Regions from separate parts of the Peteryoungia algae genome, predicted to be linked through region 3. Evidence: riboswitches for the same ligand, from Rfam matches in the RefSeq annotation. Region 3 holds a riboswitch; each other region holds the start of a gene.
What was found. Region 3 has a riboswitch for cobalamin ahead of cobU (bifunctional adenosylcobinamide kinase/adenosylcobinamide-phosphate guanylyltransferase). Riboswitches for the same ligand answer to the same signal wherever they lie in the genome.

Region 1 (3,270 bases), 860 kb from region 3:
GTCGGTTCTTCGAGTGGCGCCCGCGTCGGCCAGCTCAGCATGTCCTTTGGAATCTGCTATTCCGAGCAGGCTCCGAATGCCTTCGACTTCACCAATTTCGCCGAAAAGGCGCTGGCCACCTCCAAGACGGCCGGCGGCGACACAGTGACGATCTACGGGGCGAGCGACTATGTCTCGAAGGATTGGCTGCTCTACAAGAAAAAGCCGGTCGGCGGTTTCGGCACCTGAGGTCCAGGCCTCGTCTTTCAGAGCGTCGTGATGATCTTTCGAAGCTCGGCGTTTCTTGCGCCGAGCATCAGCACATTGCGCAGCGCCTCTTTCGGATCGATGGTCTGGAAGAGCAGGCCATTGTCGCGGAATGAGCGGTCGATGGTCATCGACTTGTTTTCTGCTTCCGGCTTGATCGCCACAGCGAAATACATCCGTCCGTAGTTCTGCTTGATCTGCTCGAAGAAGACGTCTTCGCCGCCGAGTTCTGCAAAGAAGTTGGCGATATAGAAGGCCCATTTCACATCGGCATATTGCGCAAAGTTGGTGCGCGCCGCCGTCACGTGACAATAGCCCAGATGCGGGCTGTCGTTCAGCGTGCGATGAAAGATGATCTTGGGAAACTTCACCGAGTGGTGAAAGGCATTGATCCGCTCATGGGTGGTCTCGGCGGCCCGTTCCAGCCGGCGTCCGGTGCGGGCTGCGACTTCCTCATAGGAAAGATAGCGCCGCTCGTCCGGCAGCCAATCCTCGCGGCTGCGCGAGATCCGACCGGTCCTCAGGAACTCGGTATGGACTGCCCTGGTGGGCGGCGCCGCTTTTGTTTCTGCTTTGGGAGCCGCGTAGTATCTGAGTTTCTGCATCTTGACGCTCTGACTGTACCCGGACTGATTGCTTGAGCTTAACGCAGCATGGTTAATCATGATTTGACGGTATTCTATCGGGTCGAGATTTCGCGAGGCTTGCCGCAGCGCAAATATTGTAAATCGATCTCAGTCGCCCGTTTGCGCCATGCTTTCAGAGGCGAAATATAGTGCGTTGCTGCAGGCCTTGGAAAACAATGGAAAATTCCCCGGATCTTCGTTTCCACACCGACTTCGCTCCATGTCGCAAACGATTTGGGCCGTGTCGTTTCGCAGTGCAGCGCGCGTCTGCGCCGTGTGATTAGATGCAAGTCAAGCTCGAGGTGCTGCCCTGCTAGGGAGGGTGGGAAATCGGGAAGCCGGTCGAAATCCGGCGCTGCCCCCGCAACGGTGGTGGAGAATGCGTTATGGCAAAAGGCCACTGGGGGCGACCCTGGGAAGGCGCCGACGCGGTCCGCGAATGGACCACTCCTGAGCCCGGAAACCAGCCTTGGCAGATGGACATTTGAGGTTGCGGAGGGCGACCGGAGATAGCCATGCAGCGTCTTTTCAAGGCGGTGACGGGCTGTGCTCTCTTCTCCCCCGGGTTTTGCAAACGAGGACGACATGGACCTGCAGGCCAACATGCTGCGCCAGCTCAAGAATCGCCGCGAAGGCTTCTCGCTCGAGCAGCCCTTTTACATCGACCAGGACTACTTCAAGCTCGACATGGAGCAGATCTGGTATCGCGACTGGCTGTTCATTGGCCACGACTGCGAGATTCCCCGCGCCGGCAATTATTTCACCGCCCAGATCGGCGATTATCCTGTGGTCCTGGTCCGTGGCAAGGATCAGGTCATCCGCGCCTTCCACAACACCTGCCGCCATCGCGGCCACCGCGTCTGCACCTCCGATCGCGGTGCCTCTGCCAAGCTCGTCTGTCCCTATCACAACTGGACCTATGACCTCGACGGCTCGCTCGTCTTTGCCCGTCAGATGGGCGAAACCTTCGACAAGAGCGAATTTGGCCTCAAGCCGGTGCATTGCGAAAGTGTCGGGGGCTATATCTTCATTTGCCTCGCCAATGAGCCTGCCGATTTCGCGCCAGTCCGGGCCTCGATCGAGCCCTACATGAAGCCGCACCGGCTTTCCGAGGCCAAGGTCGCCCATCGCAGCACGATCATCGAAAAGGGCAACTGGAAGCTCGTCTGGGAAAACAACCGCGAATGCTACCATTGCGCCGGCAATCATCCGGAACTCTGCCGCACCTATCCGGAAGCCCCGACGGCGACCGGCGTGCAGGGCGCCGGTGACGATCCCGTGATCGCCGAGCACTGGCAGCGCTGCGAGGCTGCCGGGCTTCCGAGCGCCTTCAATATGGATCCGTCGGGCCAGTTCCGAACGGCCCGCATGCCCTTGATCCAGGATGCCGAGAGCTACACTCTGTCCGGCAAGCGCGCTGTCCGTCGGCCGCTGTCTGACGACGTTTCCACCTCGCATATCGGCACACTGCTGCTGTTCCACTATCCCTCGACCTGGAACCACATCCTCGTCGACCATGCGATCTCTTTCCGGGTGACGCCCCTGTCTGCCGAAGAAACTGCCGTCACCACCACATGGCTCGTGCACAAGGATGCGGTCGAAGGTGTGGACTACGACCTCAAGGAACTTACTCATGTCTGGGAAATGACGAACGATCAGGACCGGTCGATCGTCGAGGAAAATGCCTTTGGCATTCGCTCGCCCGCCTATGAACCTGGTCCCTATTCCGTCGAGCACGAGGGTGGCGTCATGCAATTCGTCGAGTGGTACACGACCTTCATGATCAACCGGCTCCAGGGCGACAAGGCCCGCCTGTCTGTGGTGGCATGAGATGAACATCGCCATCACCCAGTACCGCCACGTCGATGAGATGCGCCCCTGGTCCGACCGGGAGCATCTGCTGGAATGCGTCGCCGTCACACCTGAGGCCGCCGACGTGATGACCTTCACCTTCAGGCCCAGCAAGCCGGGCCTGTGGTTTCGCTATTTGCCCGGCCAGTTCGTCACACTCGAAATTCCGGTCGGCCCCGAGCCGGTCATGCGCACCTATACCCTCTCGTCCAGCCCGTCGCGACCCTATACGGTTGCCGTGACGGTCAAGGCGCAGAAGGAGAGTATCGGCACGCGCTGGATGTTCGACAATCTGCGGCCTGGCATGGCGCTGAAGGCATTCGGCCCGCTTGGCGACTTCTCCTACGCCAAGCACCCTGGCAAGAAATACCTCTTCGTTTCCGCCGGCTCCGGCGTGACGCCGATGATGTCGATGACGCGCGATCTGAGCGACCGGGCCCCCGACAGCGACATCACGTTCCTGAACTGCGCGCGTTCGCCCGACGACATCATCTTCCGCTGGGAGCTGGAAGCCAAGGCGCGCGACATGCCGAACTTCCAGCTCGGC
Region 2 (3,270 bases), 440 kb from region 3:
CGGCACGGAGACCGAGCTCTTCTTTCACGCGCCTGAACGCAGCGAGACGCTCGATATGGTCTCGGCCGTCACCGGCCGCCCATATCGGGACCTGCCCAATGCATTTGTCTACCGCAACCGCCAAACGGGAACGGACCCGTCCTGCAGATGCAACATGCAGCTTTATTACCAGCGCATGACCCCACGCCAGGCGGTTCCCGACTACCAGTCGTCCATCATGGAGATCAGCCCGAATAAGGCACCAGCACCGGCGGCGATACCACCTGCACCAGAGCGCGATCTGGACGAGGCGAGCCTGAGCGTGCGTCGGGTCGGACCGGCGTTTCTGCCCCCGGACAAGGGAACCATAGACCTCAGGAACCCTGCGGCGCCCGGCCCACAGCCGCTACAGGAGTAAGCGGCGCGGAGGCCCGCTCGCCCCAATGGTCCTCGAAGACGAGGTCTTCGAGTGCGAGGCGCTGGCGCCACCCCTTCACCTCCAGTTCGGGCGCCGAATAGAGTTCATCGACATATCCAAGGCAGAGATAGCCGATGATCTGGATCCGGTCCGGAACGCCGAGGATGGCCTTCAGCTCTGCCTCGTGGAAAATGCTGACCCATCCGAGGCCGACACCTTCCGCCCGCCCAGCAAGCCAGAGGTTCTGGATTGCGCAGACGGTCGAGAAAGCGTCCATCCGGGCATCATGGGTCCGCCCGAGAACAACAGGCCCGGCGCGTTCCGGATCGCAGGTGACGCAAATGTTGAGCGGCGCCTTGCGGATGCCTTCGAGCTTCAGGGCGCGATAGGCGCTGCGACGCTCCTCGGGAAACATTTGTTCTGCCTCGGCATTCGCGCGGGCGAATGCTTCCCACACCGCATCGCGCGTTCCCGGGCTCCTGATCAGCAGGAAATTCCACGGCTGCATGAAGCCGACCGACGGCGCCGCATGGGCCGCCCCGAGCAGCCTTTGCACCACGTCATCCGGCAAGGGATCGGGCAGAAACTGGTCGCGAACGTCGCGCCGCGTATGGATGGCCCGGTAGACAGCGGCCTTGTCTTCCTCGACAAAACCCGCTGCCCGGACGAGAAATTCGTTCGGATCGTCGTGCATCGTAATCCCCACAATGCGCAACCGCCCGCCGTCCGCGCAGGCTCGGTCTATCTTGCCAGGCCGGTCTTCTGACTGGGCATCATCCAGGACGCACACCTTCCCGGATCGCTCCAGTGGTCGGGTTTCCCCTTGCGCATCATGTCCGCCTCACAGCGTTGGGCACGTGCCGGAATTGCGCCGGCTTCCCGATTCTCCTGCCTTCGGCAGGCACCTGACTGATCGCTTGTATCCCGAAGCGGCAAGCTTCGACAGGCCAAAAACGACAGGGTCAATCCTCGACCGGAAAGTAACGGACGAACGCGAAGGCCGTCCCGTCCGGCGACCAGTTCGGAACGTTGATCGAACCCTGCCCGCCGAAGAACTCGAACAGCGTCTCGACATTTCCGCCATCGGCATCCATCAGCCGAAGCCGGACCTGCTTGTCGCGGGGATGGCCGGAGACATCGGCGTCATAGGAGAGGAACAGGACCTTGCTTCCGTCTGGCGAAGGATGCGGGAACCAGTCGCCATAGCCATCGGAAGTAAGCTGCTCCAGTCCCGTGCCATCGGTGCGCATCCGCCAGATCTGCATGGTGCCGGTGCGGCTGGAATTGAAATAGATCCACTGGCCGTCGGGCGAATAATCGGGACCGTCATTGTGTCCCTCGCCAAAAGTCAGCCGCTGCTCAGACCCGCCCTTGGTCGGGATCGTGTAGATGTCGAAGGCCCCGTTCCGTTCACCGCAATAGGCAAGCACATTCCCGTCCGGCGACCAGCCATGCCAATAAGACGGCATATTCGCCGTCACCTGACGTGGCTCGTCATCCCCATCGCCGAGCAGATAGATGCAGGACTTGCCATGGAGTGTATGGTCGGAAAAGACGATCGAAGCGCCGTCAGGTGAAATTCCGTGGTCGTTGTTGAGCCGGACGGCAAAACCGGTATCGATCAGTTCCGGTGCCGGATCATCTTCGTCGAGCGGCAGTGCATAGATGAGGCCGTCGCCATTGATGACGAGGAAATCACCGTCGCGCGACCAGTTGGGCGCCTCGACGAGGTCTTCCGTCTCCCAGACAACCTCGCATTCGCGTGTCGCCATGTCGTAGATTTCGACCGAACTGCGCATCCTGGACTCCCTGTCCGCCGAAAAGCCAGCTTCAGTGGCTACGGCAAATAAACTCGATTACCCGCGCAGCACACGTTGGCAATATTGATAAAGGGCCGCAAAAGCCCGCAATTTGACGCTCACGCGCGATCCCGGAAGCGGTTCGTGATCGGATAGCGACGATCGCGTCCGAAATTCTTCTTGGTGATTTTGACGCCCGGCGCCGACTGGCGGCGCTTGTATTCGGCGAGATAGAGCAGGTGTTCGACCCGGTGCACCGTCCCAAGGTCGTGGCCGCGCGCGACGATCTCCTCGACGCCCATTTCCTTCTCGACAAGGCATTCGAGGATGTCGTCAAGGACGGGATAGGGCGGAAGCGAGTCCTGGTCGGTCTGGTTCGGACGCAGCTCCGCAGAGGGCGCCTTGGAGAGGATGTTCTGCGGGATCACCTCGCCAGACGGCCCCAGAGCGCCCGGCGGCACGTTCTGGTTCCTCCAGGCCGAGAGTGCATAGACCTGCATCTTGTAGAGGTCCTTGATCGGATTGAAGCCACCATTCATGTCGCCATAGAGCGTGGCATAGCCGACAGACATTTCCGACTTGTTGCCCGTTGTCACGACCATCGAGCCGAACTTGTTGGAGACCGCCATAAGGATCGTGCCGCGTGTACGGCTCTGCAGGTTTTCCTCGGTGATACCGCTCTCGGTGCCCTCGAACATCTCGGAGAGCGACGACAGGAAGCCTTCCACCGGCTCCTGGATGGGCACGATGTCGTAGTGGCAACCCAGCGCCTTGGCACAGGCCTCGGCATCGGCAAAGCTCTCCTGCGAGGTATAGCGATAGGGCAGCATGATCGTGCGCACCCGCTCCTCGCCGAGCGCATCCACGGCAATGGCCGCACAGATGGCCGAATCGATGCCGCCAGACAGTCCGAGCACCACGCTCTTGAACCCGTTCTTGTTGACATAGTCTCGGAAACCCAGCACGCAGGCTCGGTAGTCCGCCTCTTCCTTCTCCGGTATGCGCGACATCGGACCCTGGTCGCAGCGCCAGCCGTCATCGGAGCGTTTCCAGGTGGTGACGGAGAGCGTCTCC
Region 3 (3,270 bases):
CACAGTCAATAGCCCGACCGACGACTCGCGCTGGGTCCGCCAGGCGCTGGCCGAGGAAATCGCAGCCCGAATCCGTTTCGCCTTTTCGCTGACAACGCCCCGTATTCGCAGGGCCGCACCACCCGCCCGAACCATTTCGACGCGCCTCAAGACCGATCCGGCATCGTTGGTCGTGCCAAATACGTCTCCGGTTCCGCCGCGGGCCGCAGCCGCGCCGAAGGCTGCGCCGCAGAAGCCTGTCATTGCCGCGGCGCCGGTTGCTGCGACGCCACCTCCGCCAAAGGAAATGGCCGTCCCCCCGGTGGCTGCCACCACCCAGCCGACGTCTCCGAGAGCCCCGGCGCAACCCGCTCGGCGCGCGGCCGATATCGGCTCTGGAACGCCGGTGGAGCAGGGGGCAAGCGGTACGATCCGGCTTCGCGCCGAGTGCGATCCGGCTGTGACGTCCAACTGCACGGCAGCGCCGTGATCATCCCCGCGGCGCAAAGGCGCATCGCCGCGCCGCAGCCGTGATTGACTCGACACCGACCTCGGCCTAATCCTCGTCATGGATGGTTTCCGGACGGCAGAGATGCGGTCCGGAGAGCAAAAGGGAATGCGAAGGCGTGGACCCAGACCGGGCATGCCGAACGCAGCCGACCCCGCGACTGTATTGCAGCGAGGGTTCTCCATCCGCTCTGCCGTTTCAGGTGGTGACGGGTCGCAGGTGCGACCGGCTTCTCGAAAACGGCAGGACGGAAAAGCCACTGGGGTGGCAGCACGATCAGCCGGGGCAGGACGCCTCTTTCTCTACGAATCGTCCGCTCTTTCGTGTTGCCGGAACACCCTGGGAAGGTGAGGAGAATCCGACGGCTTTCAAAAGCCACGACCTGCGAGCCAGGAGACCTGCCATCCACGGGCATGGTGCCCACACTGGGGAGGTTTCCCCGTTGCCAGCACGGAGGTTGTCGTGGCGACGTATTGCATCAGCGGGTCCTTGAGGCCCCGCCGGTGCCGGGCCGTATTGTCGGTCCAGGCATCGATCCCTGTTTCGTGCATTCTGCATCCGTGTGGTGCTGCAGATCTGCATACGGTTGGAGGCGTCGGCACTCCATGACCGAATTCCATCCACGATCCATTCTGGTTCTCGGCGGCGCCCGTTCGGGAAAGTCGCGTTTTGCCGAAGGATTGGCCCGCGACACCGGCCTCGAGAAGATCTATCTTGCGACGGGCCGCGCCTGGGACGACGAGATGCGCGCCCGCATTGCTGCCCACAAAGCTGACCGCGCGGATGACGGCTGGACCACCCATGAGGCACCGCTGGACCTGATCGGCGCGCTGAAGACGCTCGATCAGCCGGACCGGGTCATTCTCGTCGATTGCCTGACACTCTGGGTCACCAATCTGATGATGGAAGAAGGCCGTGACGTCGACGCAGACGGCGGGGCACTCGCCGCCAGTCTCAGCGAACGCCAGGCCACCGTCATCTTCGTCTCTAATGAAGTCGGGCTCGGGATTGTCCCTGAGAACAGGATGGCTCGCGCCTTCCGCGACCATGCCGGTCGCCTCCACCAATCGATCGCCGCAAACGCGGCTGAAGTCTATTTCGTTGCGGCCGGATTGCCGCTGAAAATGAAGGGTTGAACCATGTTGCAGCAAAAGATCCCCGCCACCGTCATCACCGGCTTCCTCGGCGCGGGCAAGACCACCATCATTCGCAACATGCTGATGAATGCCGGCGGCAAGAAGATCGCGCTGATCATCAACGAATTTGGCGACCTCGGGGTCGATGGCGACGTGCTGAAGGGCTGCGGCGCAGACAACTGCACCGAAGACGACATCATCGAGCTCACCAATGGCTGTATCTGCTGCACCGTCGCCGATGATTTCGTGCCGACCATGCTGAAGCTGCTCGACCGAGACGTGAAGCCTGATCACATCGTCATCGAGACGTCTGGGCTTGCCTTGCCGCAGCCGCTGGTCGCCGCCTTCAACTGGCCGGATATCCGTACCCGCGTGACGGTCGATGGTGTCGTGACCGTGGTGGACAGCGCCGCAGTCGCCGCAGGCCGTTTTGCCGATGACCATGACGCCGTCGCCGCCCAGCGCGCCGAGGACGATAGCCTCGACCACGAGAGCCCGATCGAGGAACTCTTCGAGGACCAACTGACCTGCGCCGACCTCATCGTCCTCAACAAGGCGGATCTGCTGGATGCTGCCGGTATTGCCGCCGTGCGCGCCGAGGTGAGCGGTCGCACCAGCCGCAAGCCATCGATGATCGAGGCGAAGAACGGCGAGGTGTCGTCGCTCGTGCTGCTCGGGATCGGCGCCAGCACCGAAGACGACATCGCAAACCGCAAGTCGCACCACGAACTGGAGCACGAGGCATTGCATGCCTCGGGCGAGGACCACGACCATCATCACGACCACGACGAATTCGAAAGCTTCGTCCTGAAGCTCGGCGCGATCAAGGATCCGGCAGACTTCATCGACAGCCTGAAGCCGGTCATTGAGAAACACGACATCCTGCGCCTCAAGGGTTTCATCGACGTGCCCGGCAAGCCGATGCGCCTCGTCGTCCAGGCGGTCGGCACCCGCATCGACACCTATTTCGACCGCCCCTGGGCATCGGGCGAAAAGCGCGAGACCCGCATTGTCGTCATCGGCCTGCACGATTGGGATTTCGGCGCAGTGGTCGCCGACGTCCAGGCGGCGGCTGGCTGAGCCATGCATCTGCTTCTCGCCCAGAAGGGATCGATCAGCGACGGCGACGAGGCGATCGATCTCGGCCAGACGCCGGGAGACATCCTGTTCCTGTCGGCGGCCGACACGGAGCTGGCTGCCATCGCAGCCGCCGTGGAGGCGAGGGGCGAGCATAGGCTGAACTGGCGGCTCGCCAGCCTGATGACCCTGAAACACCCCATGTCGGTTGACACCTATATCGAACGCACGGCAAGGCATGCGCGGCTGATCGTGGTCCGGGCGCTGGGTGGCGCAAGTTACTTCCACTATGTCCTGGAAGCGCTCCATGCCGCTGCATGCCGCAATGGCGGGGCACTTGTCGTTCTGCCGGGTGACGACAAGCCGGATGAGGGTCTCACGCCTTTCCAGAGCTGTGCCGTCGACGACCGGCAAGCGCTCTGGACCTATCTGACGGAAGGCGGGGCCGACAATGCCGAAGCCTTCGTCTCCTATGCCGAGGCTGTGCTGGGCGAGGGCGACCGTCCGGAACCGGCGCGTCCATTGCTGAAAGCCGGCATCTGGTGGCCCGGCAGGGGCGTGATCGGGGTC

Region 1: it holds a riboswitch for cobalamin, as region 3 does, so the genes downstream of both, QTL56_RS20315 (aromatic ring-hydroxylating oxygenase subunit alpha) here and cobU (bifunctional adenosylcobinamide kinase/adenosylcobinamide-phosphate guanylyltransferase) in region 3, are expected to answer to the same signal.
Region 2: it holds a riboswitch for cobalamin, as region 3 does, so the genes downstream of both, bluB (5,6-dimethylbenzimidazole synthase) here and cobU (bifunctional adenosylcobinamide kinase/adenosylcobinamide-phosphate guanylyltransferase) in region 3, are expected to answer to the same signal.

The regions. Positions count from the first base shown of each region.
Region 1 is NZ_CP128477.1:4,281,302-4,284,571, forward strand. Features, by position in the region: gene QTL56_RS20305 (GGDEF domain-containing protein) at 1-228, shown strand, start outside; gene QTL56_RS20310 (DUF6656 family protein) at 246-851, opposite strand; cobalamin riboswitch at 1,156-1,358, shown strand; gene QTL56_RS20315 (aromatic ring-hydroxylating oxygenase subunit alpha) at 1,458-2,702, shown strand; gene QTL56_RS20320 (FAD-binding oxidoreductase) at 2,704-3,270, shown strand, end outside.
Region 2 is NZ_CP128477.1:1,181,972-1,185,241, forward strand. Features, by position in the region: gene QTL56_RS05915 (DUF2865 domain-containing protein) at 1-397, shown strand, start outside; gene bluB (5,6-dimethylbenzimidazole synthase) at 354-1,091, opposite strand; cobalamin riboswitch at 1,133-1,321, opposite strand; gene QTL56_RS05925 (TolB family protein) at 1,360-2,196, opposite strand; gene QTL56_RS05930 (NAD+ synthase) at 2,316-3,270, opposite strand, start outside.
Region 3 is NZ_CP128477.1:745,419-748,688, forward strand. Features, by position in the region: gene QTL56_RS03825 (hypothetical protein) at 1-469, shown strand, start outside; cobalamin riboswitch at 536-907, shown strand; gene cobU (bifunctional adenosylcobinamide kinase/adenosylcobinamide-phosphate guanylyltransferase) at 1,093-1,623, shown strand; gene cobW (cobalamin biosynthesis protein CobW) at 1,627-2,703, shown strand; gene cobN (cobaltochelatase subunit CobN) at 2,707-3,270, shown strand, end outside.